Regions from separate parts of the Butyrivibrio sp. VCB2001 genome, predicted to be linked through region 3. Evidence: riboswitches for the same ligand, from Rfam matches in the RefSeq annotation. Region 3 holds a riboswitch; each other region holds the start of a gene.

Region 1 (10,513 bases), on a different contig from region 3:
TTATCATGTTGCATAATGTTTCGTATTGCCTGATAGCATTCTCCTTATTATCAATTTGTGTTCTAAGTGTCTCAATATTATCTGTCAATAATCGAATTATATTATCCACGAAAGTAGCTGCTTGCTCTGACATCAAATTTTCAACTTTCTGTTGGCATTTATCAATTTCTTGCTTCACGCGTTCAGAAATTTTAGATAAAGCCTTATTTTCAAGAAGTTGTAATTCATGTATTGTCTCGTTTGTAACAGAAGCACCAGAAAATGCGTCTATAATAATAGGTTCAAATTCAGAGACCTCAATTTCAATTTGAGGAATCTGGATTTTTTTAATAACTATTTCTAATGGAATAAGTACATCGTTTTCGTTAAAGTCCTTATCCCCAAGTTCAAAAGCACCAATTACCGTTGTTTTAACTTCCTCTTTAAGAGTATTGATATTGATTATTTTCTCGAATTCACTATTTGACAGTTCTTTACATCTGCTAATATATTGTCGAAGGTTAGTAATGACATCAGATATATTTGCGTGATAAGTTGTAATCTCTTGTGTATATCTTCCTTTCATGACTCCCAAAAAACCATAACTATATGTGCCTTCCTCAGTATGTACTTTTGTTTCTACATCAAAGCCAATATAATTATCAATTTCTTTTTCTATTGACACTTTTAACCCAGTTAAAAACTTTTCTGCGTCAACAGCGCTTCTTTCAAAAATATTCTTTATTTCCCTTCTCATAGTATTTAGTTTTGTCTGCAAGGCCTTTAGTTTTTTCTCCAACTGATCTTTGTCGTAATTCCTCAAATCCTCCTGGTTCTGTAATGCTTGAATATTTATATCTTCCAAAATTTTTAGCAATGCATTTTTCCCATTAGCAACAATGTTTGCATTCTTCTGTTCAATTATTGCCTGTTTATCATCTTTTATTCTCTTTAATTTGTTTTGTTTTATTTCCAATATCCCAGATAACGATAAAAGAGTGCTCTCATCATCAACAAAATCAGAGAATTGCTCTCTAAGTCTATTTACTATATGTGCCTCGAGCTCAGAATAACCCTGTTTTGTTTTCTTCTTTACAGCACAAGAAAACAAAACAGAAGAAACAAAACATGGTGGTAATGATTCCTTAATTTTAATAACAGTCTCATTTCTATATCCCCCATTTATACATCTATTAATATTATTTTCTGCTTGCTCTCTATAGATTCTTGCTGATGATTTTGCCGCCATTCGATAATCTGTTGACTTATTATCATCTAAAATCCCCGAGTCAAATTTGCTTCCGACAATTATGATGTTCTCCACTCCTTCGTTCGGTAAAGTCTCACACATGAACGAAATGTCATCTTGTGTCAGGAACTCTCCACAATAACTCAGCAAGAAAACAACATCACAATCTCGTAGAAATGTTTTTGTCTTTTCACTTCTACTTACAATTGGGTCATTTAATCCAGGCGTATCAACTATTTCTATATCCTTAAGCACTTCATTATTCATTTCCAATTCAACATGCTTCACAATAGGAGTGTATTTTCCATCTACTCCAATATAATCCTGAAGCTCCTGTTGCATATTTCTTATTTCAATTGTAGGCTCTTTGCCTAAAAGTTCATTGATGCCTATTTTTTTACTCTCAGCCATTACTACAAGTTCTTTGCATGCTTTTTGCTTTAACGGAATACGTTTATCAAATGATATCTTCATCTCCTCTTTTGTTTTCGGAGGTTGATAATTATAGAATCCAACATTTTCCATGCTATTCATTTGCAGCCGAGCTTGCTGTTCTTCATGCTTTTTACAATAATCCACATACATTGCTTCAAATGATTCATCATATTCATGAGACAACATTTTTATTTTTTCCCATTCGTTTTCACTGTAAAAAACAATTTTCGCAGATTGAGTCTCTGAATATGTAATCTTTGTCAGTGCTGCTGTCATTGGCGTACTTGCTTTAGGCAATATGTCCTCTCCATCAAAAAGCAACGCATTAAGAAAAGATGATTTCCCAGCCTTTACCTCACCAACTATTCCTATTTTTAGCAGCCGTCCCTTCCGCCTTGATTCCTCTATTTGCGAAGCTATACCTGTTATTCTATCTTCAAATTCATAATAATAATCTTGAGTGTAAAACCCCTTAAACTCCCTTAGTCCTGATAACAATCTCTCTGATAATTCACTATTCATTTCACCCATGGTAACCTACTTTCGTAACGCAGCAATATCAGCATCTATTTCAGCGACAAATGATTCATAATCTGCTATCGATTCTTCTTTTCTCTTTTTTGCAATTTCAAGCGCTTCATTCTCTATTTCCAATATCTCTTCTATATTAGAGCTAATACTCTCAATCATTGCATCCTCAACATCGGATAGAGAGCTATCTAACTCTACACGAATCTTGGCAATAACCTGAGGGATAATCTTTTTTTGAATTGCATCAACAAGCTGCTGTTCTTCAGTATTCCCGGTTAATGTTCCCAAGAATTTTAGTATATCCGGCAAAAATACAATAATTAATTCAAGTGGTGGAGCTACGACCTCTGTGGTGATAGCCAACAATGATGTTATTGTTTTGTAGGCAGCTTTAACCTTACGCCTGGTCTCGTCATCTCCTACGCTTGAATCTATATTTGTACACAGCAAATTTTGAGCCTCATTAAGAGATACTATCTTGTTGTATACATTATTAACGATTTCCGCAATCTCTTCTGAATTCTTAACATTTTCAAGCGAGCTATAATTTAGATGCTTAATAAAATCATCGCAGGCTACTGCAGAATATCCCTCTACTTCAGTTATCAGTATGGGACGAATTATTTCAATTATTCTCTGTTGAAATAATTCTACCCCTCCTTTATATGCATCTGCCAAAATAGGAGCATTTACCATAAGTTGACTATGCATCTTACTAAGAATTTTCTCTTTTACCTCATTGTGGAGCTTAATACTTAGCCTTTTTTTCTGTGACGCTATTTGCTCAAGAAGTTTCTCTTTTGCATATTCTCTATTACGAATCTCTTCATCTATCTCATATGTGTCACATTTTTGTTTTTCCTTCAAAAGACGTAGCGAAGCTAATAAAGAATCCAATAATGTCTGTAGCCTCGCAGTAACATATTGTTCATACATTTTACGTGAATCAAAACTTTGTATTACTGATTTGATTTGACTCGTCACTTCAGGATCATGAATTGACGTACAAACGACATTGAATTCAACTCCGCAGAACCCAAGTAGCAATTCCTCAATGTGATTTTTAATGTCTTGAACTTCTTGTGGTGTTTTTTTATCACACTTATTAATTATTACCGAAATATTTGTGCTATACCTCATAGCCTCATTCAAAAAGTCTAAAGCACTATCTGAAATTGTCCCTTTTTCACAATCTATAACCAGAATGAATGCTGTTCCCCTGTCGATGTACTGCATAAGCGCTTTATTATGCGCTTCGATTCCAGAATCAAATCCTGGAGTATCAACAATAACATATTCATTCTGTGTCCTTATGTTTTCGCTATTGATATAGTATTTTATGTTTCTGGTCTTTGAGACATCTACGCTATCCGGCGACGAAATCTCCTCTACTGTGCCATCAATATTATTGGCAAGTATTTTTTCATCTACAGAATAATATAGTTCGGTAGCAACATTTGTTTCTGGTCCTTGATTCTCTACAAGTACATCCTTTCCAATAAACTTGTTTAGTAACGCTGATTTTCCAGCACTATATCCTCCAATCAGAAGAATATGCGCTTTATAATTTTCATTAATTTTTTCAAATTGCTTAAGACCAGTTACAATGTCGTCAAAACCATATTTTTCTGCCACCATCAACGCTAATTTTGCTTTATTTGCATTTGTTTGCCTATCAAGCATATTTCTTCCTCCTAATCTCCATTGTCAACCAAAAAAGCACCGCCATTCCTGACGATGCAAAATTCTTTAACAACTGGCTACCATGTTAAAGGCCCTAATAGTTTTACGTCACAGTCTTTCGGCTGCTTTGCCAAGAATTCCTATAAAATAATATTAGTGAGACGGACAAAATGTGTCAATGTTAACAAGCCTGCAAATCCGCATCTTTACAGTAAAAACACTCTTTTTTAATGAGGTGTTTATAAATTGTTGCGCTCGCTTTTTTAAATCAATTTGAACGCATTAGCAAACATTACTCGTCATTAGAACTTTCGTTTTCACTTTCCTTCTCAATCTGTCTTGTAGTCTTCTTGACTGTAGTACTGTTAGCCTTGAAGTTATATACCGGCTTTATGATCTTCACAATATCAGCTGTAGGCTCAATATTATCAACTATATCTCCCATTCCCTTATAAGCAAATGGACTCTCGTCCAGCGTTGAATGATTAACGCATGTAGTGTAGATTCCAGCATCACTCATAGCCTTCTCGAACTCTTCTACTGTGAATCTATTGAAAGCCTCTGTCCTAGAGAACCTTCTTCCAGCACCATGAGGAGCTGACTGATTCCAATCATCATTGCCCTTTCCGACACAAATCAGAGAGCCATCTCTCATATTGATGGGAATAATGAGCCTTTCATCCTTCTTCGCTGAAACAGCGCCCTTTCTTACTATGTTACTATCATGATCAATATAGTTATGAACTGTAGTGAACTCTCCAAGAGGCTTGAATCCATAGTTATCAATGATCATCCTAGCAATCATGTGCCTGTTCTCATCAGCAAATTCCTGGCAAATCTTCATATCATATAAATAGTCCTGACTGTACTTTCCATGCAAGAAGCATAGGTCAAGCGGAAGATCCGGAGTGGTCTGTCTAAAGTTACGGTGAAGTTCCTTGATCACTTCCTGAATTTCTGATCTTCTACCTGCAGCCTTATACTCTCTCTTAATCCTGTCCTCTTCATCCCAAAGTGCTTCCTTGCCAGTGTGGAGGCCAACCGCCATCTTCTGATAGATCTCGCAGACTCTTGTTCCCAGCATTCTGCTTCCGGTATGGATTACAAGGTAATGGTTTCCATCATCATCCCTGTCAATCTCGATGAAATGATTTCCACCGCCAAGTGAGCCAATAGCTCTTTCCATCTTCTTAGTGTCCTGAAGCTCACGGTAGCACTTCATCTCCTGAAGCTTGGGAAATCTCATAAGACGTCCTTCATTAACTTCTCTTCCGGAAGGAACATATTGCCTTATAACCTTATCAAGCCTGTCAAAGTCGATGGCTTCCTTGCCAAGTTCTACTGTCAACATTCCGCAGCCAATATCAACTCCTACCACATTGGGAATGATCTTGTCTCCCAAATCAGCTGTAAAACCAATGACACAACTCTTTCCGGCATGGCAGTCAGGCATGATTCTTACCTTTGAATCACGGAATGGTTCCTGATCCAGTAAGTCTCTTATCTGCTCAACACAAACATCTTCGCAGTTATCTGTGAAGACCTTTGCGGTATTATACTTTCCTGTTATCTCCTTCATCCTTATCACCTTTTACCCATAATAAAATGCTTTCAAGTTCATCAAAGTCGTACTCTGTCTGATTGGAGTTTTCCTCTGCCTCTTCACTCTGGTCTTCGGTATCCTCTTCTTCGTACAACTTTTTCAGTTCATCATCTGCAGTAGAATATCCCATCACTACTGCTATCATCGAATCTGCATATTTTGCTATGATATTTGGTACGCTAAATACAGCAATATCAAGCATCTCATCCGTAAGAACTGCATCTCCTTCCAATGCCAGACTCCTTATGTAGCGAACTTCATCTTTGCATAACTGCCACATACCACGGAACATATTGCAGTTAATTCCAAACAAAAGAGATTCCAATTCTTTCTTGGTTTCTGGCTTAGCTTTTATGTTTGGATATCCCACAATCTGGCAATCATCTCCGTCTGAATCAACAAGGATTAGGCAATCCGCCTTCTGAACGATCTCGTTATCTATGCAGAAACCATAGTCAAAACGCATTAGTTCTTCATTGTAATCATATTTCAATTCTTCCTTGTCAAAGTATTCAGCTATCCTATTTATAACATCACTTGCGTTCATTCCAGATTCCTTCCTAATCCTAATTCCTTCAAGTACTCTAAAGGATTGAATTTACTATACTCAAACTCAACCGGTGGCTCTTGGAAATCAGGGTTTTTCTTCTTAACAACTACTTTGTTATAGAACTCAAAGTCTCTTGGCTTTAGCTCATGCTGATTTGCAATATTTTCAATCACACCCACTCTCATATGATTTGGGATCTTATATACAACTTCTGCAAGAGCACCTGCCATGCATGCTATTGTGTCGCTATCTCCACCTAGAGAGATAGCATTGAGAATGACTTCCTCATATGACTCGCCTTCCAGGAAGGCAATAATTGCTTCTGGAACAGATTTTTGACATGAAACCTCAAATCTATAGTTCTTTTTGATGGCATCAAGCTTTCTGTCCAGGTCATAGTCAAATGTTTCTGAGATATATGCCTTCACTTCCTCCTTGGTTTTACCACTCCTAAGAAGATATATTCCTGCCGCTATTGCCTGAGCACCTTTTATTCCCTCTGGGTGATTATGAGTAGGCTCAGCTGTTATCCTTGCTATGTTAAGAGTATCTTCCAGGGAATCAAACATCCATCCAACTGGTGATACTCTCATACCAGAGCCATTACCATAACTTCCATAGGGTTTTCTGTTTGGATCAACCAGCCATTTTCTAAAACGCCCGCCATAACCCTTACGTGAATATGCGTTACCATAAGCAACCATTACTTCTTCGCATTTATCATAAAAATGCTTTTCATAATCTTTGGTCTTGCTAATAAGCTCGTCGTAGCATATCAAAAGTGCTTTAGATATAGCTATTGTCATTATGCTGTCGTCTGTTGGGGTGCTGAATCTGCTCAGCTTTATCTTGCTTTTGTCTTTTTCATTGTCAAATTCATATATGCTCCCGTATACATCACCGATAATAGCTCCTAACATTCTTCTCTCCTCTTTAAGCGCGTTGTCAGTTCCTTATGATTCTATTATACAGAACAGCAAAGACACTATATGTCTACCATATTCTTGCCTACTTGCCGAGTCTTAGGCTACATCGGGCATTAAAGCTCATCATACCATTTTTACATATAGAAAACTTCGCCCTTTGCCTTGAAAGGAAGCCTGCACCCAACAGGCATGATATATGCATGTTCCCTCTTTATATCAAGGTGCTGGTCAATCTCGCCATCTGTGATAATGAGGATTGGACCATCCTTTGGAAAATCCTTTGCGTTCTGAAGCATGTCAATTGCAGGTTGAAGCCTGGTGCCACCTCTTCCAATAACCTTTACTCTTCCAGCGATATCATCCGGTGTCATATAACCAGCGTCATAAGCATCCGCATCACAGAATATTACTCTTGCTGCAGAAACATCTCTTGCTGCAGAATAGCTTGCCACTGCACCCAGGGCCTTACCGATATCTGAAGGTGCCATAGAACCTGAAGTGTCGATGATTACCCCAAAAGTTCTTGATGCTTCCTGGCTCTCTGTAACAACGTATCTTGCTCTTGGAATATCAGGTGTACAGCTCTGTCTTCTGCTTGGATGAGCATAACTTCTGTGCTTCTCAAGAGGTCTGATATGTGCGTTGAACCATTCTGAAAGCTTTACATCCCAAGGTACAGGAGGCACAGCAAGCGCTCTTATCTCCTCGACAAGGCCAGCTGGGATGAAACCTCTGCCGCGTTTACCTGTCTCGTACTCAAGCCCCTGAGTAAGTGAATTCCTGTAAAACTCATCAAGAGACACTCCTCTTCCCGAGCCATCAAACATACTTGGAACTCTTCTGCCCATGATGTCACCTTGGCCATTGCCTCTGAAGGTGTTCATCTTCATATAAGTCCTCATATCCTGGCATATCATATCGTAGATTTCTTCAGCAGACTTATTCTTAAGCGCAGGATCATACAGTACGCCTTCAGGCATAACTCCTATCTGCATTTCAAAAAGCCAGCCATTGATCACATAGTCTGTAGCAATGTTCCAAAGATATGGATCCCTTCCGGCAGATCTTCTGTGATGGAGCAGAGCTGCATGAAGAAACTCATGTGCCATGACAAATCTCCACTCCTCCTCTGACATGTTCTTGGATGTATTGATGTAGATGATTCCTTCATAAGCATCCACTGCAGCTATGCTGATGTCATACTTCCTGCATTCCTCGATATCATCAACCACCTTGAATGATGCTGCAATAGCTCCAAGAAGTGGAAATGCATTTATAAACCAGCTGGCTATGCCTCTTCCAAAAGAGTTCTCCTCCTCATGATCAGAAACATAGTCGATTGCGTTTGATACGGATTTTGCAAGATAATATGCAAAATCACTGGCAAACTCATTCTTTTCCTGTCTGCCCCATCTGTCGATTCCGTACTCAATTGGCTTATCAAGGCCAATCATGTCCATAGAATCAAGGTCTCCTACGCCATAGATATTATTGTTTTCATCCCAGTGTTCTCTTACAAGATAGTCGTAAATCTTGTACTCATCTTCCATGATACTGAAAGGGATTGTTCCTACCGGTGACTGATTAAAAGGCTCTCCGAACTTGATGTCATGAAGAAATCTATCTACGTAGATATCGCAGGCAATATTCCAAAGCTTCGGATTAAAACTTGCTTTCTTAATCTTCTTTCCCGATGCATCCTCCACCATATATCCTGGTACCTTATCAAGGTCATAGTGTCCAAAGCAGTTGTGAAGAATGCAGTGAGCTATAGCGAAAGCCCACTGCTTTGGTGCAAGGCTGATTTGCTTGTTTACAAGGATTGTGCCATCTGCTTTTGAACATGCGGGTGTCTTTTTCCCAATCTCACCCTTCCCTGCCATCTCAAGGTAATAGGCTGCAAAATGGCTGAAAACCTCATTTTCATATACAAGGTCTATTCCCTTTCTAAGCTGGACAAGATTTGGGTCTTCTCTTTCCTTATGCTGTTTTCCCATCCTTTTTCTTCTCCTGTGCTACGAGTCTGGGAAGGTCTCTTACAATCTCGATCATGAACCACTCAGGAAGTACCTTTCCGTCATCAGCAGATACTACCATCTGTGCAAGCTCGTAGTTGAGCTGTGCAAGTTCCTTTAAAAGAGACTTTGCTCTGTGTGCAAAGTACTGGTTCTTCTTGTCAATCTCAGCCTTCTTCTCAGGAAGGTCATGAAGAAGTCTTGCTCTGAAAGACTGTGCGAGGAAGTAGAGAACATCTCTGTCCTCAGGCTTCTCAGGCCATCTTGCGTCTCCCTTGATGATGTCTTCAAGAAGGTACTTATTATCAAGCTGCTTTACGAATGCAGCGAACATTCCAGCATGGCTGGCTGTAATGCTTCCGTAAGCAAGCATTCTGATAGTCTCGATTGAGATCTCTTTTTCCCCAGCTCCAAATTCCTTAAGTACATCGCTCAGCATATGCCATGATCTTGGTGTGGAGAATGGCTCTTCTGTCTTTGGAGGCTCAGAGAAAAGGTGATCAGGTCTCTGGCTGATATAATCAGTTACCCAGCTGTGGATACCATTTCCATAAGCCCATGTGAGCCAGCTCTTTACGTCAGGCTTGAGCTGAACATGAAACATTCTGTTAATAAGTGCGCTGGACATTGTCTTGACTATTGCTGCATCCTGTGTTCGGTTTCCTGCGCCGATGACAATGCTACCCTCAGGAAGGTGGTATTCACCAATCCTTCTCTCATAGATAAGGCTGTAAAAGGCTTTCTGTACCTCCTGTGAGCATGCATTGAGCTCATCAAGGAAAAGAACATATGGCTCTTTTCTTGCAATCATCTTTGGAGGGAGAAACTCTGATGTCTCTCCTCTGATCTGAGGAATACCGATAATATCCTCAGGTGCAAGCTGGCTTCCAAGAAGCGAAACGCACTCAAGTCCAACTTCCATAGAGAATTCCTCTACAAGAGCAGACTTGCCGATTCCTGGTGCTCCCCAGATAAAAACGGGTCTTGCTGGTGCAATATTAAGCAGAATATCCAGTAATTCTTCCTGGTTTACTGTTACTGGTAGATTCATAAATCTTCGTTCTCCTCTTCTTCCTTTACGAAGGTAAGCTTAAAGTTCTCGCCTTCGTAAATGCGCACGGGATTGCCACGAACAATCTGGGCATGTTTACTCCACGCGCTGTTTTTCTGTTTATCCTTACTATCTACGTTTGTCTGTTTAAGAACTGCAGAAAGCTTCTTCAGTGCGTCCTGCTTGTTCATGAACTGACTTCTTTCCTTGGTGGAGGACACTGTAATGCCTGTAGGAAGATGGATAATCCTAACTCCAGACTCTGTCTTGTTGACATGCTGTCCGCCTGGTCCTCCACTGTGGAACTTTTCGGTTCTTATCTTGTCTTCCGTAATCTTCTCATCCACTTCATCAGGTTCTTCGATGATGCTTACGTCCACAAACCAGTTCTTTCTCTTGTGCCCCGGTCTGTAACCGCTCTTGCATACCCATTGCATTGTGCCTTCAAGGGCGGACAAGTCCTGTTCTGAAGTAAAAATAATTGATGAATA
Region 2 (10,513 bases), on a different contig from region 3:
GTAGGTGATGATACAGTAGTTACAACATCTCTTGCTTCGGAGTCAGACGGTGAAAAGAGCGCAGCTGAGTACGAAGCACTTATCGCTGAGCTCCAGGGACAGCTTCAGCAGGCAGTACAGGCTGCTAAGACAGCACAGGCAGCGGCTGAGGAGTACGGAGCTAAGGCTAAGGCAGCAGCAGATGGAATGCAGTTATACTATGATGCAGCTAGGCAGTACAGAGATGGTGTTGTTACCCTTAAGGCTGGCGTTGGAGCAGTTTCACAGTATGAGCAGCTTGTAGGTGCTACAGATGCTGCAATTAAGGCAATTGATGAGACACTTGCAAGTCTTGGAAATATCGGTCTTAATCCTGAGGAACTTGCAGGCATCATGACAACAATTGACTCAAAGGCCGTAGAACTTATGGATGGAACTAAAGCTCTTGCAGATGGTGCTAACCAGGTATACGGCGGAGTTGCTCAGCTCGATGGAGGACTTAAGGAGATCGGCGCAGGTGCTGATAAGCTTGCAGCAGGAACAGGTACTCTTGTTTCAAAGAACGGTGAACTTAACGATGGTGCAAACAAGCTTGCTGAAGGAGCAAACAAGCTTAGCGATGGAACTGCAGAACTCAAGGATGGCGCAGGTCAGCTTGACAGTGGAGCCAAGGAGCTTTTAAAAGGCGCAGGCGACCTCAATGACGGTGCAAAAGAGCTTAATGACGGCGCTAAGCAGCTCGATGACGGTGTTGTTACACTTGAGGACGGTATGCAGCAGCTTCTCGATGGCGTGATCAAGCTTGATGAAGAAGGAATCAAGAGACTTTACGAAGCATTCGACGGTGACCTTTCAGATTTCGCTGACAGAATGAGCGCAATCCAGGAAGCCGGCAGCAATTACAATAGCTTCGGCGGATCAAGCGAAGAGGAGAACAGCAGCGTTAAGTTCATCTTCAAGACAGACAGTGTTAAGAGTCTTTGATAGGGGAACAAGGCTGTGATGCAGTGATCTCTAGACTCCAAGCAGAATTTGTGGCAGAAGAGGGGAATAAGCCTCCGGGACATGCAAATGTCTTGCACAGAAGCTTGGTTTTAGGCAAATTTTGTGGCAGGAGAGGGGGTAAAGGCCTCTGGGACATGTAAATGGCTTGCGTACAATCTAAATTTTAGACAGATTTTGTGGCAGGAGAGGGGGCAAAGGCCTCCGGGACATGTAAAAGACTTGCGCACAATCTAAATTTTGAGCAGAATTTGTGGCAAAAGAGGGGGTAAAGGCCTCCGGGACATGTAAACATCTTGTGTACAATCTAAATTCGAGTGGAATATTGGGTTTTATGTGCGTAAATCTGCTAATTATTTAATGCATTTTTCTTATTTACAAACATGACATGGCATGCTATACTAATTTTCGTTGACGCGCTCATGCGCTGATACGGAATAGGGGAATCATACAATGGCTAGTATCACGGTCTCCAAAACCGTTCATGCGGGTTCGAATCCTGCTTCCCCTGCTAAATATGAAGAGCCTGAAAACAAATGGTTTTCAGGCTCTTTCTTTGTCTTCAAGTATAAAAGCATATTTTCATATTTCAACACAACACTTCAAACTACTGTTTATGCAATCTATACGCTATATTATTCTTTATGGGATATAATAAAAGTAATCATAATTTTAGGAGGATATATGCTATGAAGTGTCCAAGTTGTGGAGCTGAGATTGGTACAAGTAAGACCTGTGAATACTGTGGTGCTACTATTTCTGCGGATATGCTGAAAGAACAAGAGCAGCTTAACAAGAGAGGTTGTCCTAAATGTGGTAGTACAAACATAGAATTCAAAAGAGAAAACCAAGGAGAAATACGAGGAAAGAATTCTAAGCGAATAGTTCATATTACAGTTGGATATTGCAAAGACTGTGGTTACACATGGTATCCAAATGAAAGCGATGCTGCCCCTAAGAAAAACAACATGATATGGTGGGTTCTTGGTTGGATATTCTTCTTCCCGGCACCAGTAATGGTACTGATATGGAGAAAAAAGAATACTTGGGATATTAAAATTAAAATAGCTGTCACTGCAGCATTTTGGATATTGATATTTGTTTTAGGCTCAGTAAACAATAATAATACTACAAATACGCAAACTACAACTACCAATACTCAGATAGAAGAGCCTAAAGAAGCGCATATATACGATAATGCAGACGTTGTCGATCTTATGAGTGGTAGTGGTAATAATAAAATTGGCACTATGACACTTTGTCATGCAAATAAAACTGACTGTACTGAAGAAGCACTTTCAGATTGGTATACAAATTATGTGATGAAACATAGCGATTCAAATTTCCATGTTATCGTTTACGACGATGTGGCTGATAAAGGAGTATATACTGGTGGAACGGGATTTATTCAGAAAGATATTGCTATGACGAAAGAAACTGATGGTACTTATGCAATCGGTGATGATGCGGGATCAACAATATATACGGTGAATGATGATGGAACATTAACTGTTCAGATTACAATGGCTGATGAATCTGTGATTGAGCCTATTAAAAAGCAAGTAGATTCAATAATTCCAGATGAGTATAAAAACAGTGATATGTATATGGTCGATGTTGCTGGTATGGAAGGTCAAATGGAGTGTAATCTTACACTGGTTTCGGATACATTTGAAAATGCTGATTTACAAAGTATAGCCGTTGATCTAGGAACTCAGGTAAAGGAATTGAATTTAGGAATACAATATTTTTCTATAGCATTTCAAAAAGATGACTACACATTAACTGCAATATCCAATATTGATGATTTAAGTGCACAAGAAGCAACAGAGATTACTACTAAGACTTTTGATAGTTGATGGCAAAATGTATTATGGGGCAGTTCTTACGCTGCCCCATAATGCTAAATGATTTGCAGTGAGGGGGATTTATAAATTATTTATATGCTGTTTATTGCTTTAGACGGTGGGTTAGGTATAATTTATGTAACTAAAATGATAAGCAGTTATTTGAATATTTGTACAGGGTAAAACCGAAGTGATTCGGCGACACAAAACTATAGGGACTTTATCAAAGTTAGCCAGTTGCAAAATTGTTTATGGGCATTGCTGGCAGGGCAGTGCTTTTTTATTAAAATGAAAGAGGTGTAGTCATGAAAAATATGAATAGAAGACTTATAGCCATAATTGCTTCATTTGCAATTCTTGTAAATATATGCGTTCCGGCAAAAGTTACTTATGCTGCGAGCGGAGATGCTGTAGTATACATTACTAAGACTGGTGAATGCTATCATTCTTTAGGATGTAGTAGTTTGAAAAAGAGCAAAATAGAAACTACGCTTCAGAGTGCTATCGACAGAGGCTACAGAGCTTGTTCAAAATGTAAACCTCCAGTTCTGGATGCTAGTAGTGCGGCTGAAACTGTTACTAAAAATGCAAGTCAGATTACTACAAACAGTGCTGCTGTACAGTCAGAAGTCACATATGTAGGTAATGCAAATACAAAGAAATTCCATAAGTCTTCTTGCTATAGTGCTTCACAGATAAGTCAAGAAAACTATGTTGAATTTACTTGTGATAGAGATGATGTTGTTAATCAGGGATATGTTCCGTGTAAAAAGTGCAAGCCATAATGGTGAGTTTTCATTAAGATAAGCATGGCATTTTCAATGCTCTGAATAATTTTAATCCGGAGAGGTATATACTCTCCGGATTTACTATGGGTTAACATATTTCCAATGATATCCGCCACATCTTTCTGCTTTACCTTTGGCGCATTGTGCTAATGAACCGATGTTGAGATTATATGCTCTAGCTGCCTCGGAAATAGAATTAAAAACATCGCCTGTTTCAATACAGACGATTGGCTTTGAATTTAGTTTTGCATAATTCTTGACTCTTTCGACTTTCTTTTCTTCTGCGCATTTAGGGCAACCTACACCTTTGTTTCTGGTGTGGATGACTGATTGCCAACTATTTCCACATGTACGGCATATCCACCAGGCCTTTTTGCTGCTTCCAGCGCTAACATTAGTAGGTGTTAGATCGCCATTCTTTTTAAAGTCCCATTCACTAACCAAATCTGGATTAGTTGATGCTAAGTCGTTATATCCAGCAAGAACTCTCTTGTTTGTGCAGAATGGACAGTTACAGCCTCGCTCTGATACATGGCCGATAGATGATGCCCATTCATGTCCTTTTTCACATGTCCACCATATTTTTTGAGAACTTCCCGACACTACTTCTGTTGGTAGTACAGTGTTCTTTTTATAATTCCATTTTTCCAATAATTCAGGATGATTATCAGCGAATGAACCTTTGCTTTTTAATACATAATCATGATGCTTGGCTCCACAAATCTGCTTAGAGCAAACTGGACACCCGTTTTTATCCTCACCGGTTCGATCACTAATTGCAGCTTTCCATTCATGCCCGCATTTGGAACATGTCCACCACACTTTTTCGTTTGAACCGGGATGAAAAAAAGATGCTCTTAGATTACCGTTTTTGGTTCTGCTAAACTCAGATGCTATTTCAGGAAATTCTGATTCAAGAGACTTGTCTAATGCCCCTAAATACTCTAGAATTTTGAATTTGTCTCGTGTAATATTGACATTTACCTCGCTAAGTTTTCCTAAGTGATAAAGCAACTCACATATTGTGTTTTCCAATACCATATCGGACTGATTCAGTAGCTTAATTGCATGGTCGTATCTGATAATTGGAGAATCATTTTCAATATCGATTATCCTAATTAATTGTATTCCTTTCTCTTTGCAAAGTTGGTACTTTTTTGCATCACGGAGTAAGTTTTGGTGACTTCTGTGATATATCTTTCCATCATATTCTATCCCTGTTCTTTGGGATGGTATGTAAATATCGAGTTCCATTCCCCTAGAAAAGTCGCCTTTATAACTGTTGATTGCATCGGGAAAAACCTGTTTTAAATAGTAGTAAAAAGCTTGCTCAGGGAAAGATGTTCGTCTTCTTCTTGAACAAATGGGGCAACCTTTTCCTTTTGTCATGTTGTAAACTGCCATTTGATACTCGTGACCGTTCTTACAAATCCACCATATTCTCTTTCCTGATCCATAGGGCGTTGTTTCGGGAGTAGCGTGAGTATTCTTGGTGGGATGCCAAAATTGCACCAAATCAGGATAGACAGAGGCCAAGTCCTTTTTCCCTGTATTAGATACTATAGTATTATTGCTATTGCAATATGGGCATTTGGAATTAGTGTATGTTCTAAGTTTAATTGTGGCTTTCCATTCATGATTGTTGGCGCATTTCCACCAAACACATTTATTGCTGCCATAGCTTACATCATGTGGGGTTAACGAGCCATTCTTTACATAATTCCATTCGCTGGCAAATGATGGATGTGTTGTAGATAGGTCAGTTTCACCAATAATAGTTTTTTGCCCAGCACAATAGGGGCAACCATGACCTTGCCGGGTGCGATCACTTATTTTTGTTTCCCATTCATGACCATTTGAACAGACCCACCACACTTTTTTACTGCTATAACAAGCAACTTCGGAAGGCTTGATGATATTTTTGCTGTAATTCCATTCGTATAATAATTTGGGGAAATGTGTAGCTAAATCATTATAGCCACTAAGTATTTTTTTGCCAGCACAGTAAGGACATCCATTTCCGGAAAAAGATCTGTTTGCAATTACAGATTGATAACTGTGACCTTTGGGACAAATCCACCATGCTTTTTTGTTGGAATGAGGAGCATAGTTTTCAGGTGAGTCGGGATTTTTATTATAATCCCATTCTTTACACAATTCTGAAAACTCTGAAAGTAAATTTTTATCCATTCATTCACCTATTAAAAGTTTATTGATAGTGTGTTGTTTCAAGGATTCTTTTTTCTGAATTCTTCGAGTTCATTCTGGTATCCAGCAATTATTATTCCTGCTGGTAATGCCACTATAGCGATTCCGAGTACAGCAGAAATCATAGTTATAAATTTGCCAACAGAGCTTGTGGCATAAACGTCACCATATCCAACTGTCGTTAATGAAATCGTAGCCCAGTATATGGCATCATACATAGTAGGAAACGTCTCTGGTTCTGCATTGAAGATAACTAATGCGGAAATCAAGACATATGCGATGGCAAATCCGCATACAACAATAAGGCTGTCTTTCTGCTTTTTAAAGACGTTCACTATCATTGTAATGTTCTTTGAATATCTAAATGCTTTAAATATTCTAAAGACTTTAAATGTTCTCATCAATCTAAAAATCTTTAGTAAGCGGAAACCTCTTCTTAGTACAGTAACAGAAGGTAATATAGACAATAAATCAATTAATGCCATAACTGTAAACGGATAGAGTAGGAATGAAATTGCACCTCTTTTAATCTTTAGGTCGGCTGTCAGCAATCGCAAAATGTAATCCGCTATGAAAACTATAACTGTTATTTTATCAATGATGAAGAATACTCTAGTTTCTTCATGTGACCACAAAGGTATGATGCTAATAATGATTGTAGCCATCATAAAAAAGTCATACGCGCGACTGAGTTTATCATTTTCTTCACCGATTTCAATTATTTGAAATAGACGTTCTCTCATACATATACCTCTTGCTATCTTTCTTAGAAATATTATATCAACTAATTACACGTTAATATATGCTGTACTGTACGCTGATTGAAGTGTTTATAAATGCTATATATAAATGGCATTATCATATTACAAGGACATATACCCAATATATTCTCTATTTTGAAATGTTCGTAAATTACAGCATTGATAAACTTATTTTTTATAGGTAGCAATTATCAACTGGTTATTTAATAACTCAATAGAATCATTTTATACATTGATTTTTACACGGTAAGACAGTAGACTTATAAAAGTGTAAATTTCTGTTCTTAATGTGTTTTGTAAAAATAATGGATTTATTACAAACTATTGATTTTGGTTAAAGAATCTATGGCGTCAGCTTTTTTATAGGTATTTGTTGGAAGGAGAAGCGCTCAAATGGTTTATGAGAACGTACTTGATGCAGTCGGGAATACTCCGCTGGTTAAGCTTGGAAGAATGGCAGGAGAGGACAGCGCCGAGATACTGGTTAAGTTTGAGGGAACCAATATCGGCGGATCCATCAAGACCAGAACTGCTCTTAACATGATATTAGAGGCTGAGAAACAGGGCCTTATACATAAGGATACGATAATTATTGAGCCTACCAGTGGCAATCAGGGAATCGGCCTTGCGCTGGTTGGAACGGTTAGAGGCTATAAGACCATAATCATCATGCCCGACTCTGTCAGCGAGGAGAGAAGAAAGCTCATTAAGCATTACGGCGCTGAGGTTGTTCTTATCCATGACGACGGAGATATAGGCAAATGCATAGACGAGTGCCTTAAGACTGCTCTTAAGATGCGCGATGAGAATCCAAAGGTCTTTGTACCTCAGCAGTTTGAAAATCCCAACAATACCCTTGCACACAAGAACGGTACAGCTCTTGAGATCCTTGAGCAGGCAGATAGACCTATCCACGGCTTCTGCTCAGGAATCGGCACCGGTGGAACCCTCACAGGTATCGGTGAAGTGTTAAAAGACAAATACCCGGATATCGAGATCTGGGCTGCCGAGCCTGAAAACGCTGCGATCCTTGCAGGTGGCAACATTGGAACCCACATGCAGATGGGCATCGGAGACGGCATTATTCCCGATATCTTAAATCAGTCTATTATTGACCACATCTGTGTTGTGACTGATGATGAAGCCATCAATACATCCAAGGACCTGGCAAGGCTTGAGGGATTTATGTGCGGAATATCCAGCGGAACCAATGTGGCAGCAGCCATGAAACTTGCTAAAAAGCTTGGCCCCGGCAAGACAGTAGTGACCGTGTTACCAGATACGGCAGAAAGATATTTCTCCACACCACTATTTGATGATTAATTAAAAATCTTTATTGCTTTAATGCAGTGCAGTATGATATACTATCTCAAAACAAAGGCGTTTCGATTCATTTCGTGCGCCTTTTTGCTTTATCGTGGCTTTAGGAGGAGATGTATATGGGCAATTTACTAAGTAACGTTGAGAACGTCAACAATGCTGTAAACGGTTTTGTCTGGGGACTTCCCATGCTGATTCTGCTTGTAGGAACCGGCATCCTTATGACAATTCTTACAAAGGTATTCCAGATCTCACATTTTAAGCACTGGATCAGGAGTACTATCGGTGGAATCTTCAAGGATAAGCATGTCACAGCCCACACAGGCAAAGATGACACGCAGATCTCTCAGTTCCAGAGTCTTTGTACCGCGCTTGCAGCAACCATCGGAACAGGTAATATCGCCGGTGTTGCAGCGGCTATTCTTTCAGGTGGTCCCGGAGCGATCTTCTGGATGTGGATCGTAGCATTCTTCGGAATGATGACCAACTTCTCTGAAAATGTCCTTGGTATTTACTATAGAAGAAGGAACGAGCGCAATGAGTGGTGCGGAGGCGCCATGTACTACCTTAAGTACGGCCTTGGCTCCAAGAAAGGCTTTGGCCATATCGGTGCTGCGTTGGCAGTTATGTTTAGCTTGTTCTGTGTGATTGCTTCCTTTGGTATCGGCAACATGAGCCAGATCAACTCAATTGCGGTCAACATGAATTCTGCCTTTGGAATTCCGCACGTCTTCACAGGTGCACTCCTTATGGCACTGGCAGGCCTCGTTATCGTAGGCGGTCTTAAAAGAATCGCATCCGTAACCGAGAGACTGGTGCCTTTCATGGCAGTTATTTATCTGGTCTGCACAATCGTTATCATTGTTCTCAACTTTGATAAGGCAGGTGCTGTATTTGCATCAATTATAAAAGGCGCCTTCGGCATGAGAGCAGTTGGCGGCGGAATCGTAGGAAGCGGAGTTGCTTATGCTATGCAGTGGGGAATGAAGCGTGGCGTATTCTCAAACGAAGCAGGTCTTGGATCTTCCGTTATGGTTCACTCCTCTTCAAACGTAAGAGAGCCTGTAGTTCAGGGAATGTGGGGCATCTTCGAGGTGTTTGCAGACACCATCATCGTATGTTCACTTACAGCTTTCGCGGTTCTTTCCAGCGGACTTGTTAATCTCGATACAGGTGAAGTTATTTCCGATGCAGTATCAACAGCACTTGTTGCAGAGGCATTCTCAACAGTATACGGTCGTGCCGGAGCAGCATTTATTGCCATTGCGATCCTGTTCTTTGCTTTCTCAACTGTACTTGGCTGGAGCCAGTACGGAAGCAAGGCTTTTGAGTATCTCTTTGGTACCAGGTCAGCCAAGATCTATCAGCTGATATTCGTAATCTTCATCATGGTTGGTGCAACCATGGACCTTACACTTGCCTGGGATCTTTCAGATACCTTCAATGGAATGATGGCAATTCCAAACCTTATAGGTGTTCTTGCTCTTTCGGGAACAGTAATGAAGATAACACAGAACTATGTTGACAGAAAAATAAAAGGAAAGCACGTTAAACCCATGCTTTCCGCAGTAGATGAGATTCAGGAACTTCACGAAGAAGAACTCAAAATGGCTTCAGGAGAGTAAAATCTTCGTACTCTGAACAGATAGTTATCTGATAATCATTGATTTCATACGGCATTAGATTAAGCGCCTCACAGTCGCACGCGGCTGATGAGGCCTTTATTTTGCCGTTTTCAAGCCTCAAAAGAATGTTCTTTGGACTTAGGGAGATTCCCTTTCCGCAGTGTTTCATGATGCTCTCTTTGACGGTCCAGAGCCTCGTGTAGACTTTGTCTTTATCACTTTCGCTCTCCATCAGCTCTTTTGCCAGATCCTGATCCTGTGGCATAAATACGTAATTGACAAGGCTTTCCTTAAAGTGCTTGACCTTCTCGATATCCACGCCAATCTCCTTATCAGAAATGCCAAGGCAGACCACCTCACCAGAGTGGGATATGTTGAAAAAGACATCTCTCATCCCTTTAATTCGTGGCTTCTCATTCTCTAATAGCTCTATTTCATAGCTGCTGATGCCTGCATCTGTCATGGCTGTATCCAGTAAAATTCCAGCCCCAAGAGATAACAGCTTAGATCTATGAGGTTTGATGGCATCTATTTTTCTCTTCCTGAAATCAGGCATCTTATCATACCAGAGATCAAACTGCGCCTGATCCTCAAGTATATCTATATTCATAATGTATAATGTGTTTTCTATCTTCATAATACACACATTATAGCAATAGAAATGAAGAATGCAAAAATAGTGTATAATAATTCGTAACAGAGACAGGAGAGATTACAGATGATAAATCTTGCAATCGTAGAGGACGAGGATTCCTATGCTGAGCAGCTTATCGAGTTTGTGAATAAGTATCAGCAGGAGAGCGGTAATTATTTCAAGATCACCAGGTTTAAGGACGGAGATGAGATAACAAACGGCTATAAGGGTCAGTTTGATATCATTCTCATGGACATAGAGATGAAGCTCATGGATGGCATGACGGCGGCGGAGGAGATCAGAAAGCTTGATCAGAACGTGGTCATCATGTTTATCACCAACATGACTA
Region 3 (10,513 bases):
ACACTGTTTGTCTCAGGTACAAAAACTACTGCGTCCTTGTTAATAACTGCTGAATATGTAAGAATAAGATCGCTATTGGCGGCAGCAAGAACATCCTCTGCAGGGATGTCAATTGTGTACTGGTTCTTGCCATCTACTTCTGTAGCTGCTGACCAATTATATGTTTTTCCCTTGTTGCTTGTAGCTGTTCCTACAAATGTAAGTCCCTTTGTAGCTGTATCAACTACTACAATCTTGTCATTAGCAGGAGCTTCAGGAACGTGGATAGTAACAGTGTAAACTACGGGATCAAGGTTGTCATACATTGAATCAACCGGTTTGTTTCTTGTTTTCTCAACTGTTGTCTCTTCGTTCTTCTCATCGATTGTTACATCACCTACTGTCTGAACAGCAGCCTTAGTACCAAGACTTGAGAGGATCAGGTAGTAACCTGCAGGAAGATCAACTGTAGCATATTTCTGTCCATCGGTTGTCTCAAAGTTATCTGTAGCAATTGCATCATCGGTCATTCCGCTGAGCGCTGTAACGATATCGTCGCCTGTCTTTCCTGAAACTGCTGTGATGTACCAACGATCAGCTGCTGTAGCCTTTGTATAAGCAAAACATCCTGTAGCCGCGAGTTTCTCAGCAAGGTCTTCTGACTCAACGTAATAAACTACTTCGCCATTGCCTTCAAGGCTGAGGATCTCTGCCTTAAGGAACTGGTAGTATGTGTACTTGATCTTCTTAACTTCACCGTTCTGGCCCTCTTCAAGGTTGTTGTTGATGGTAAGTGTAGCTGTAGCAGTTGTGTCTGCTGATGTGTCTTCTGCCGCAAATGCTGTAAGGCTGGCGCCCATGATCATGGTTGCAGCAAGAATTCCTGTTAATAGTTTCTTAAATCCTTTCATTTCTTTTCCTCTCCTTTGAATCTTGTTTTTTGCTTTTGTTTTTCTTTTATGTTTAAGCTTTAAGCTTTAAACCTTTTCTTAGAATACTCTTCTCTTTTTAAAGAGCATCATTCCCGCAAAGGCGATTGACATAAGCAATACGCCGATTGCTACAAATTGACTTGTTCCTATTCCTCCGGTTGAAGGAATGGTATTTGTTACCACTTCAGTGTTAGTTACTTCTACTGCTCCGTAATCTCCATTTGAATCTACGGTTAGACTAAATCCCGGATCCTTGTAAGTAGCTCCGTCTACTGTTATTGTTCCTGCGTCATTAGCAAAGAACTGTGCATTTCCTTGTGCAGAGGTGATATTATATGCCACTGCATATGTTGCAAGGTAACTATCAGGTTCCTTGATGCAGTATTCATATCTGTTTCCGTCAGCATCTTCTATAAGAAGACCGGTCACTGTCTGTGTCCAATTATTCTCTGCAGACAATACAACCGAAGGTATTGCTGTATAGGAAGTCCAGTTTGTAGTTCCAACTTTTCTCTGCCAGATGTAAAGTGTCAGAGGCGAGTGTTCTGAAGTATCAGGATTACCAAGCTTATCAAACCATTTCTTGGTTACTGTAACCTCTCCTGAAAGTGAGTTGTTAAATACTACTGAAGATCCGTCTTCATTACCGTAAGTGTAATTAACCTGGAACACATTCTTTTGGGGTTCTCCGGTTTTTGGATCGGTACCAAGGTACAGTTCACACTGTGCAACCACACTGTCGAACCCAATGTCGGTAGCATATCTTATATCCGCTCCAAGATAGAAGAAGTCCTCTCTAACAGTAGTCTGGCCAACCGTACTGTAATTGCCCTGATTAGCCATGTTCTCACCGTTATAGGTCTTGTTGAATTCAGTGTGTTTCTTGGAAACCTTAATTTCAACAAAGTACTCAGTCTTGTCATAGATTACGCCACCAAGGCCTGTATTCTCCTCAGTAATTTTGTAATAATAAAATCCTTCAAATCTATATGGGATTGAAGAAAACATCCCTATAGCTGAGTAAGAACCATCTTCGTTCTTATGAGCATCCTTGCCTGTAAGCGTGATTGTGTTTCCATCAATTGGCATTGGCTGACCGGTTGGAATGTTTACCCCGTTTCCTGCCGAATCCTTAGCGGAATAGCTTATGGGTTCTATAGTAAATTTGAACTCCATATCATCTTTCCACTGACCGCTGGTAAAGTTCTTGGCAACCTTGATAGGACCGATTGGAAGACTGTAGTAGTTACATACCTGAACAGTTTGGGTATGAGAAGTATTGTCTACAGATGCATCTCCTACCTTTACATTCGTAGGTCCCTGGTCGTAATGGTTCTTGAGGTCTATGGAGTAAACAACTCTGTAATTATCTCCGCCGGTTCCTATTTTTGAAGCACCTTCCTTATCTTCCGTGACATCATACTTGGTAACTCGAGAAAGATTGGAATCATACAGGTAAGATATTGTGTTGGAAGATGGATCATAGGTAAAGGTGATATCATCTCCAACCTCTTCTACTGTGTATGTGCCTGCAGGAATTCCTGCTATAGTCCACTGAGCGCTTCTGTTGTAAGTTACAGGATATGTATTGTCTGTTGGCTGGTGTGAAGCAGCATCATACTCTACTGCCCTACCTTCTCTGGTTTCTCCCGAACCTCCAACAAAGCTGGTAAATACAATGTAGTTCTTTGTTGAATTATTGGTAATTCTGAAAGTGCAGTGGTTGAGCATTGCATACTCTTCACCATCTCTTACAAAATCAGCTCCCCAATCATTGACTACCATCTTGTGGATACGAAGCATTGCACTTCCTGTGTTGTAGAAGGCCGCTTTGTCTTCGGTGAGCTTGTTGGCATCATCTTTGGTAATAGCAGTAACGTAACCGGCAAGCCATGGAATACCATGATTGTTTAAGCTTTCATTACCAATATTCCGATTTATTCCATCAACGTTCGGATTATCAGCACTATATTTAAAGTAATCTACACTCTGATTACTCTTGCCCGGATTATTAACCCTTGCAATAATGTATCCCGTATCCTTAGTCAGAATCACGCCTGAGCCGGTATTATCAATATTATTCTCTGTTATTACAAGATATATACATCCGTTGTAAACAATATCCGATCCAAAATTGAATGCATATGAAATTCTGTCCCCATCATTTACCAGATACTCTGTAAGAGTCTTAAAGTTATAACCATCACTGGTAAGAGCTCTGACTGTAAAGCTAAACTTAAGCTCTCCCGGATCTGCATTATTAAGGTACTTCTTAAGAAGTATTCCTACATGCCCCTTAACAGTTGTGTTGTTAAAGGTTGGGATATTTCCATCAATCTTTTTAGTGCATTCCTCATCAGTGTAATAAGTCGGTGTGCTTACTCTGTAGTAAATGCCCTTTTTGCTTGTCTCATTCATATACTGAAGAGTAACTGTAACCTTAGCATAATAACGGGTCTCATCAGGGTAATAAGCATTTCCGTTAGCATCAGTAGCACCATTGGTCTCAGCAATCATAAACGTGAAGTCCTGACTAGCTCCGACATCACTTGCAGAAACATATTGGTAATTTGGCTCTGTCTTATCTTTGTTTCCACCAAATGTCACTGAATCGAAGAAAATGTTTTTGGGTGAAGCTGAATCATTCTCTACTGTCTCTACATGTGTCCAGCTTCCGTCTGTTTCCTTCTTATACAGAGCAAACTTGAATCCTGATGCAGTGGCATCCTTGTGGTCAATCGTCTTATAAGCCTGGAACTGAGCAGCTCCGCTTATCTGCTTGATCTGGTCATAAGTGTTATGCCACTCACCGGAACCTATCTCAACCTCAGGGAAAACCACCCATCCTGCGGATGTACCGTCATTCAAAAACTTTGCATTATCCTGCCCCGAGATGAATACTCCCACAACAGATCCGGAGGTTGTTACACTCTTTGAATTAATAAAGTTCCATATAACTGTCTTGGAAGCATTATTAGCTTGCTTGAGCATTTCATCTTTATCAGTTCCAACACCATTAACATTGAACTTGAATAAGTTGATGTTTCCTGCAGCTGTAACATTAAATACAATGGTCTGGTCATCTCTCTTGGTAATATTGAGCCATTCAGCCTGAGAAATGCCCTTCATATCCTCATCGTTTATCGTCACATAATAGGTTCCCGGATCTTGACCGGATATATCCAGATAGTATTTATCACCTGGATTTCTTGGAGCAAACCATGCATTCTGCGGCCTTGCAGCAAGGTCCTTGGATGCATCCTTGACGTACTGCATCATGTCTTTTACTACTTCCTCAAGCTCAAGCTGAGTATATGCAGTATCAAACTTTATGTGATCGCCACCTGTCTCATTAGCATGAGTGATTTGGCTTGTATACTCTTTAGGGACTATGAAGTAAGCATCTTCACCCTTTACCTGGAATTCCCCGTTTACTTTTGAAGCGATAAAGGTCTGCTCAACAGGGTTTGTAAGGTCATTACCAAATTGTGCCGTAGCTTCAACAGTAACAGCAGCAAAGTTTGTCTCAGACTCTTTAACTGTAATTGAATTTGTAACAATACCAAAGTTGATGGCGTCTCCAAGAACAGTTTCAAATGTATCCGTTCCGGCCTCATGCTTCTGATAAGAAACAACCGCAAACACGGAGAAGCTATCCGATGTGAACTCAACCTTCTCAGTTCCGCCAACCTCAGCAGTAGCATCTGCTAAAGTCTCAACCTTTATATCGCCTGAGGTAATATCTGTTGCTTCCTCAGTTGTAGCAATCTCAGCTGTCTCTTTTACCTCTTCCCTGATTGGAAGGTGCACAACTGCAACATCTGATTCGCTCTGAGCTGATAAGTCAGATGTGAGCTGCTGCTCCATGAACTCCATGGTTACAACAACCGATCCTTCCTTAGGCTGGATCTCTTTTCCCTCATAGATAAATGCTATGTCATACAGAAGAGTGTTGTTCTCGGTGTACTGAGTTGCTGCTTTCTGTCCTGCATTGCTTGCGATGGAGTCTGCATTCTCATTGAGTGCTTCCATATATGCATCGTAGTTATAGTTTGAAGTTTCAGGTGTTACCTCGTTGACCTTGAGCTCGATGCCCTCAGGGAACACGCTGCTTCTTGTTGTAACTATCTTTACATTTACTTTGTTGTCAGAGTATGCAAACTCTGTATCTTCGCAGGCTTTGAGGTATCTGTAGGTAATCTCTGCATCCTCATTAACTGTGATCACCTCGCCGTCCTTAGCTTCTATATCAAGTCCTGCAACTGTTACTTCTGCAGTATCTTCGTCTTCTTTCTCTTCAAACACAGGAGTTATCTTCGCAATCTCTTTATCCCCGAAGAAAGCTCCGTTATAGAAGTATCCGTCAACAAGCTCTTCAAAGCCCTCGCCAAACTCAAGCTCTTTTGCTGCGTTAAGCTCAGCCTCTTCCTTTATTTCAGCTCCGTCCATGTCAACGAACCTTACTGTGAGCTTTACTGACTTAGCATCGGCCTGAACTTCTTCCTCTTCCTTAAGCTCTTCCTCTGCTTCTTCCTGCTCCTCTAACTCCTCGTCAGGCTCTTTTGCTTCTGCATCCCCGTCTGCATCCTCTGAAACCTTCTCTTCTGAAGCATTCTCCTCTACAGTTTCTGCCTCAGCATCCCCACTCTTTTCTTCCTCAGCCTTGATTTCTTTGTTTTCCTGAGTCAGTTCGATGAGCTCCTGCTCAAATTCTGCATCAGCAGTCGGAATAACAATGCCCACCTGATCCAGCGCTTCCTCTGTCATGGCTGTTGCAGGTTTGTTAAGCCCATAGAGCGTTGCCGTACCTGTCAGAAGAGAAACACAAAGAGCGAATACAAGCCACTTCTCGTATCTCTCGTGTTTCTTTATGTAGTTTTTGGCGCGATTCTCATCTATCTTGCGCATTTACTTAAGCTCCTACCTTCTAAAACCCTAAACTTTACTTAAACTTTATAAACTTTATATAAACTCCCCAAGAGTAATCATAAAACGTACTGCAATATACAAAAAATATCTTCACTTAAGACTTTCGAAATCGTTTTCGGAAAAAGGTCGCAAAAAAAAATACTGAAAATTACAGTCCTCCGAAGCTCCCAAACGGATAAACTCTGTAAATGATCTTTCCAATAAGCTGTTCCTTGGTCACACATCCTACAACACTCGATCTTGAATCGATGGATGCGCTTCGGTGATCTCCCAGAACGAAATACCTGTTTTCCGGAACCTGATAAGGAAACTCGATATCCGTTGGTTCCAGGCTTCTGTCTGAAACATATTCCTCAGTAAGCTCAACTCCGTTGACTGATACCACTCCGTCAGCATCAATGTTGATCCAGTCTCCCGGGGATCCTAAAACTCTTTTGACCAGTACCTTGTTGTTATAGTAGAACGCCAGTAGATCACCGGGTTCAAAAGAGCTTTGGTTCTGCGCTATTACTATCTCTCCGGTATCAAGTGTCGGTGTCATCGAATCTCCGGTAACTTTAAGTACCGTTACAAAGAAACTTGAAACCAGAACTGCCAGAGCTGCGACCGTTACAACAACGATCAGAGTGTTTCGAAGAACCCTTCGATATTCTTTTTTGTTGTTCTCCCTCTTAAGCTCTTTTCTCAGCTCATCAACCGAGGGCTTAAGGCTCTGTGTATCACTCATCAGCTTTGCTTGTTTCTTCCTTCTTCTTGCGTGTCCTTGTAGCCACCTTAGCCTTAGTAGTTGTCTTGGCCTTAGTTGTTGTCTTGGCCTTAGTAGCTTTTGCCTTAGGCTTTTCCTCCTTAGGCTCCTCTATAGGTTTCTCATCAGTCTGTACCAGAACCAGTTGCGACCTTGCAGCTGCAAGATCCTTCTGGAAGTCCATATATTCCGCTTTGGCTTTATCTTGTAGTGCTTTGACATAGGTGTCTGCTGCCTTCTGCGCCGACTCCAGTATTCCACCGATCAAAAGCGAAGCCTCAGCGAGGTTTCCGGATTTTTCTATTTTGGTCAATGAATCATCAACCTGAAGTTGAAGCTCATTTTTTTCTCTTTGAAGTCTGGCCTTGAGTCCTGCAATATCTTTGTCGAACTTCTCCTGCATCTGAGCCTTCTGTTCATTAAATTTGGCTCTCATCTCCGCTTTTTCTTCATCGAAGCTCTTTAACAGTGCGGCTCTTTCTTCGGCCATCTGCTGTTGCATTGCGAGCTTCTCACGCTCGAGTTCTTCCTTGTATTCCTGTTCGTGTCTCTTAGCTGCCTCTGCTTCCTCCGAGAAGTTGATCATCATCTCAAGGAGATCTGCTCTGCTAAGTTTCTTAAGATTAACTTCTGCCATCTTGGCCTTCCAGATCTTGATATTTACTCTTTGTGCTCTGCACAAAAAAGGTATCATGTCCGGACTAATCCGCATGATACCTCGAATTGCAAAATTTGCACAAAAATAAGGCATACGCAAAATAGTCCAATCGTACGTAGAACAATTACTAGTACTAAAATCCCAAAAAAATAGACCAACTGTTTACCCCTAAACAGCCATGGTCATTTTCTATGGTGCCGTTTAATCCAGCACCAGCAACTGGCTGTCTTCTCACATTTTTAATTAAACGTGTCAAGACCCTTTAGCTTTGCGTCACCATCTCACGATGGCTTTGCCTTTATTCTGCTAAGATAAAACTTAACTCAAGAAAATAGAACTACCCTACACACAATAACTTCTAATCACGTTTCCCCTTATCGCGTGAATTCAATATATAACATAATTTATATTTTGACAATAAGTTTTTTCACAGAATTTTCACAGTTTCCAAAATAAAAGAGCCGGAAGATGCTCCGGCTCTGTGATTTAAAATTACAAAAAAATTAAAATTAATTTTGGTTTCCGCTCGTTGACCTTTTATCGTTTTATCGTTTTAGTCCTTTAAGTATCTGAAGCATCTCGTCAGAAGTTGTGATAACTCTGCTGTTTGCCTGGAATCCACGCTGTGTTGTGATCATGTCAGTGAACTCTTTTGCTAGATCAATGTTACTTCCCTCCAGTACTCCGCTGTTCATGTAGCCACCGTCCTTGGTGATATCCTGGATCATGGCTGCACCTGAGTTAAGAGATGCCTGGTAGAGATTATCTCCGACCTTCTCAAGACCCATGGCATTTGAGAACTCAGCTACTGCTATCTGAGCCTTCTTGATGGTCTGTCCGTTTGAGTAAGTTCCGTAAACTGATCCGTCGGTTCCGAAGGAAAGACCTGTGAGCTCTCCATTAGCATACCCCTTATTTAAGCCCTTGGTATCACCCTTGTATGCATAGATTGTTGATGAATGATTATTCATCTCACTTCCATAATTCGTTGTATTAGAAAAGTCTATATGCAACGGTCCAATCTTAGCTGCATCACCTGCGAATGTAAATGTGTGGTCTTTACTTGTTTCATTGGAGACACCCAATGTGGTTTCTAACAAACTATAAAACAACCTAATATGTGGATTATCTATTTCGTAATATATAAGTCCACCTTCACCATGTCCACCGGAAGAAAAGTTTCCAGTCTCAGCACCATAAATTCCATAATCTACTAATGGATCAATAGGATATTTGTTACCATTCTCATCTGTAATTTCCTCTAACGTAAAACTATAAATTATGCGATCCTCAGGATTACTCTTTTCATAGCTGTCATACTTGATAGAAAAGTGCAGAGTATAATCTTTTCCATCCATACCTGGAACAGTCTTATCAAATGTCGAATCACCTATGTTTCCACTTATTCCAAAATAGACAGACTCGAAATTTCCCTCTTCACCATAATGTAATTCATTTTCACCTACAACATAATTGATACTCGATGCAGAAACCCCTTGAAGCTTTCCATCATTTTTGTTGTACGTTAATAATACCGAGTTATCCTTACTTGTATTCTCTACTTTATTACCATTACTATCAAGTATCTGATCTATCGTAAGTTTGTACGTACTATTATCTGTATCAGCATTATCTGTTACACGAAACTTCAGTGTATATGTTTGTCCATCATTTCCATATACCTCAAGGCTCTGAATTTTACCCTCTTCAAGAGAAGGATCGAACTCGTCGAAATTCCCCTTAAAGTATGCCTCGGACGTTGCGCTTCCCGGCATAATATCTGCCATTCTGGTTGTAATGTTTCCATCTGCATCCACTTCAGTAACAGCCTGCCTGTCGATGAGCCTTAATTTGCTTACAGTCGCTCCGTCAGCAACTCCGCCATCTCCCATTACACCCATTACGTAGTATCCGTTGTTCTGGGTTACAAGATCACCCTCAGCATCGATTGAGAATGAACCGTCTCTGCCGTAGTTGAGGATCTGGCTGTCAGGGCTGATGATAAAGAATGATGGTCCTGTGATCATCAGATCCATTACATTGTTGGTTGTGATGGCTGAACCCTGTGCTGCAATATTTGTATATACAGAACCGAGCTTTGATCCAAGACCAACCTGAGCTATATTGGTAGCTGCAACTCTCTGGCCTGCTCCTGTTCCCTCTTTTACTGTCTGATAAAGAACATCCTGGAAGCCGGTAGCCTGTGATTTATATGCAGTTGTATTAACATTGGCAATGTTATTACCAATGACATCCATTTCAAGCTGATGGGTTTTAAGTCCGGCGACAGCCGACCACATTGATCTCATCATAGTACACGTACCTCCAAAACTATTATAAGGCTCTTCCTTTGTACATCCGTGTACCTAAGTGAAATCCATTTTCCGAAGATTTTTACATATCAAAAGACAGGCGGAGATATTCCGTCATATTTTTTATCGAATGATTAAACAGATAACTTTAGAGCTAAATCAAACTTTTTGATATTATTTTTATTCACTTAGTGTATAATTGGTGAAAAGACCATGTATTATGGGAGATGATAATCTATGGATTTCAAACAGAATAACAATTCACCTGAACTTAAGAATGAGATAAAAGACATCGTTGATCTTATTCTCTCCGACTATGAGAAGGGACGCGACGTCGATAAGATGGACGTTTACAATCAGCCCGATCGCGACGCGGTAAAAGACATTGTGATCAAGCTCATTCGTATTATTTTCCCGGGCTATTACAGGGACAAGGTTTACAAGAGCTACAACGACAACAACAGAATCGCCGTTGTAATCGAGGACGTTATCTACAACCTGCAGAAGCAGATTGCCATCGCCTTCCACCACAGTCCTGAATATTTAAACGCAACCGACAGCACTCTCGACTGCGGAGCAAGATGCATAACTCATGAGTTTTTCAAACAGCTCCCCAAGATCAGAGAGTACGTGGACACAGACCTTCAGGCCTGCTATGACGGAGATCCGGCAGCATACAGCAAGGGAGAGATCATCCTCTCCTATCCGGGGCTTACGGCATCTACTATTAACAGGATCGCCCACGAGCTCTATCTTCTCAAAGTGCCTCTCATCCCCAGAATGATGACTGAGTATGCTCATTCCAAAACCGGTATAGATATTCATCCCGGAGCCACCATCGGCAAATATCTGATGATCGATCACGGAACCGGAATAGTTATCGGCGAGACCTCCATAATCGGTGACAACGTCAAGATCTATCAGGGCGTAACCATCGGTGGTCTCTCCACAAGAGGAG

Evidence for each region. A riboswitch is a leader RNA that binds a small molecule or an ion and turns the genes downstream of it on or off. The one in region 3 is predicted to bind cyclic di-GMP.
Region 1: linked by a shared signal. The riboswitch ahead of G589_RS0111970 (dynamin family protein) and the one ahead of G589_RS21115 (hypothetical protein) in region 3 are both predicted to bind cyclic di-GMP.
Region 2: linked by a shared signal. The riboswitch ahead of G589_RS21835 (Ada metal-binding domain-containing protein) and the one ahead of G589_RS21115 (hypothetical protein) in region 3 are both predicted to bind cyclic di-GMP.

What each region holds. Positions count from the first base shown of each region.
Region 1 is NZ_AUIZ01000013.1:42,644-53,156, reverse strand. It holds gene G589_RS0111975 (dynamin family protein) at 1-2,194, opposite strand, end outside; gene G589_RS0111970 (dynamin family protein) at 2,201-3,877, opposite strand; cyclic di-GMP riboswitch class I at 3,943-4,019, opposite strand; gene G589_RS19835 (RtcB family protein) at 4,170-5,456, opposite strand; gene G589_RS0111960 (hypothetical protein) at 5,431-6,027, opposite strand; gene G589_RS19830 (ADP-ribosylglycohydrolase family protein) at 6,024-6,950, opposite strand; gene G589_RS0111950 (vWA domain-containing protein) at 7,091-8,953, opposite strand; gene G589_RS0111945 (AAA family ATPase) at 8,937-10,022, opposite strand; gene prfH (peptide chain release factor H) at 10,019-10,513, opposite strand, start outside.
Region 2 is NZ_AUIZ01000002.1:173,388-183,900, reverse strand. It holds gene G589_RS0103575 (hypothetical protein) at 1-963, shown strand, start outside; tRNA gene G589_RS0103570 (tRNA-Trp) at 1,421-1,492, shown strand; gene G589_RS0103565 (hypothetical protein) at 1,671-2,840, shown strand; cyclic di-GMP riboswitch class I at 2,997-3,073, shown strand; gene G589_RS21835 (Ada metal-binding domain-containing protein) at 3,134-3,613, shown strand; gene G589_RS0103555 (zinc-ribbon domain-containing protein) at 3,698-5,806, opposite strand; gene G589_RS0103550 (ion transporter) at 5,845-6,567, opposite strand; gene cysK (cysteine synthase A) at 6,979-7,908, shown strand; gene G589_RS18770 (alanine/glycine:cation symporter family protein) at 8,025-9,530, shown strand; gene G589_RS0103535 (4'-phosphopantetheinyl transferase family protein) at 9,508-10,167, opposite strand; gene G589_RS0103530 (LytR/AlgR family response regulator transcription factor) at 10,249-10,513, shown strand, end outside.
Region 3 is NZ_AUIZ01000007.1:168,414-178,926, reverse strand. It holds gene G589_RS0109585 (isopeptide-forming domain-containing fimbrial protein) at 1-890, opposite strand, end outside; gene G589_RS0109580 (Spy0128 family protein) at 969-5,819, opposite strand; gene lepB (signal peptidase I) at 5,989-6,567, opposite strand; gene G589_RS21115 (hypothetical protein) at 6,560-7,222, opposite strand; cyclic di-GMP riboswitch class I at 7,455-7,550, opposite strand; gene G589_RS0109565 (flagellar hook protein FlgE) at 7,789-9,555, opposite strand; gene epsC (serine O-acetyltransferase EpsC) at 9,793-10,513, shown strand, end outside.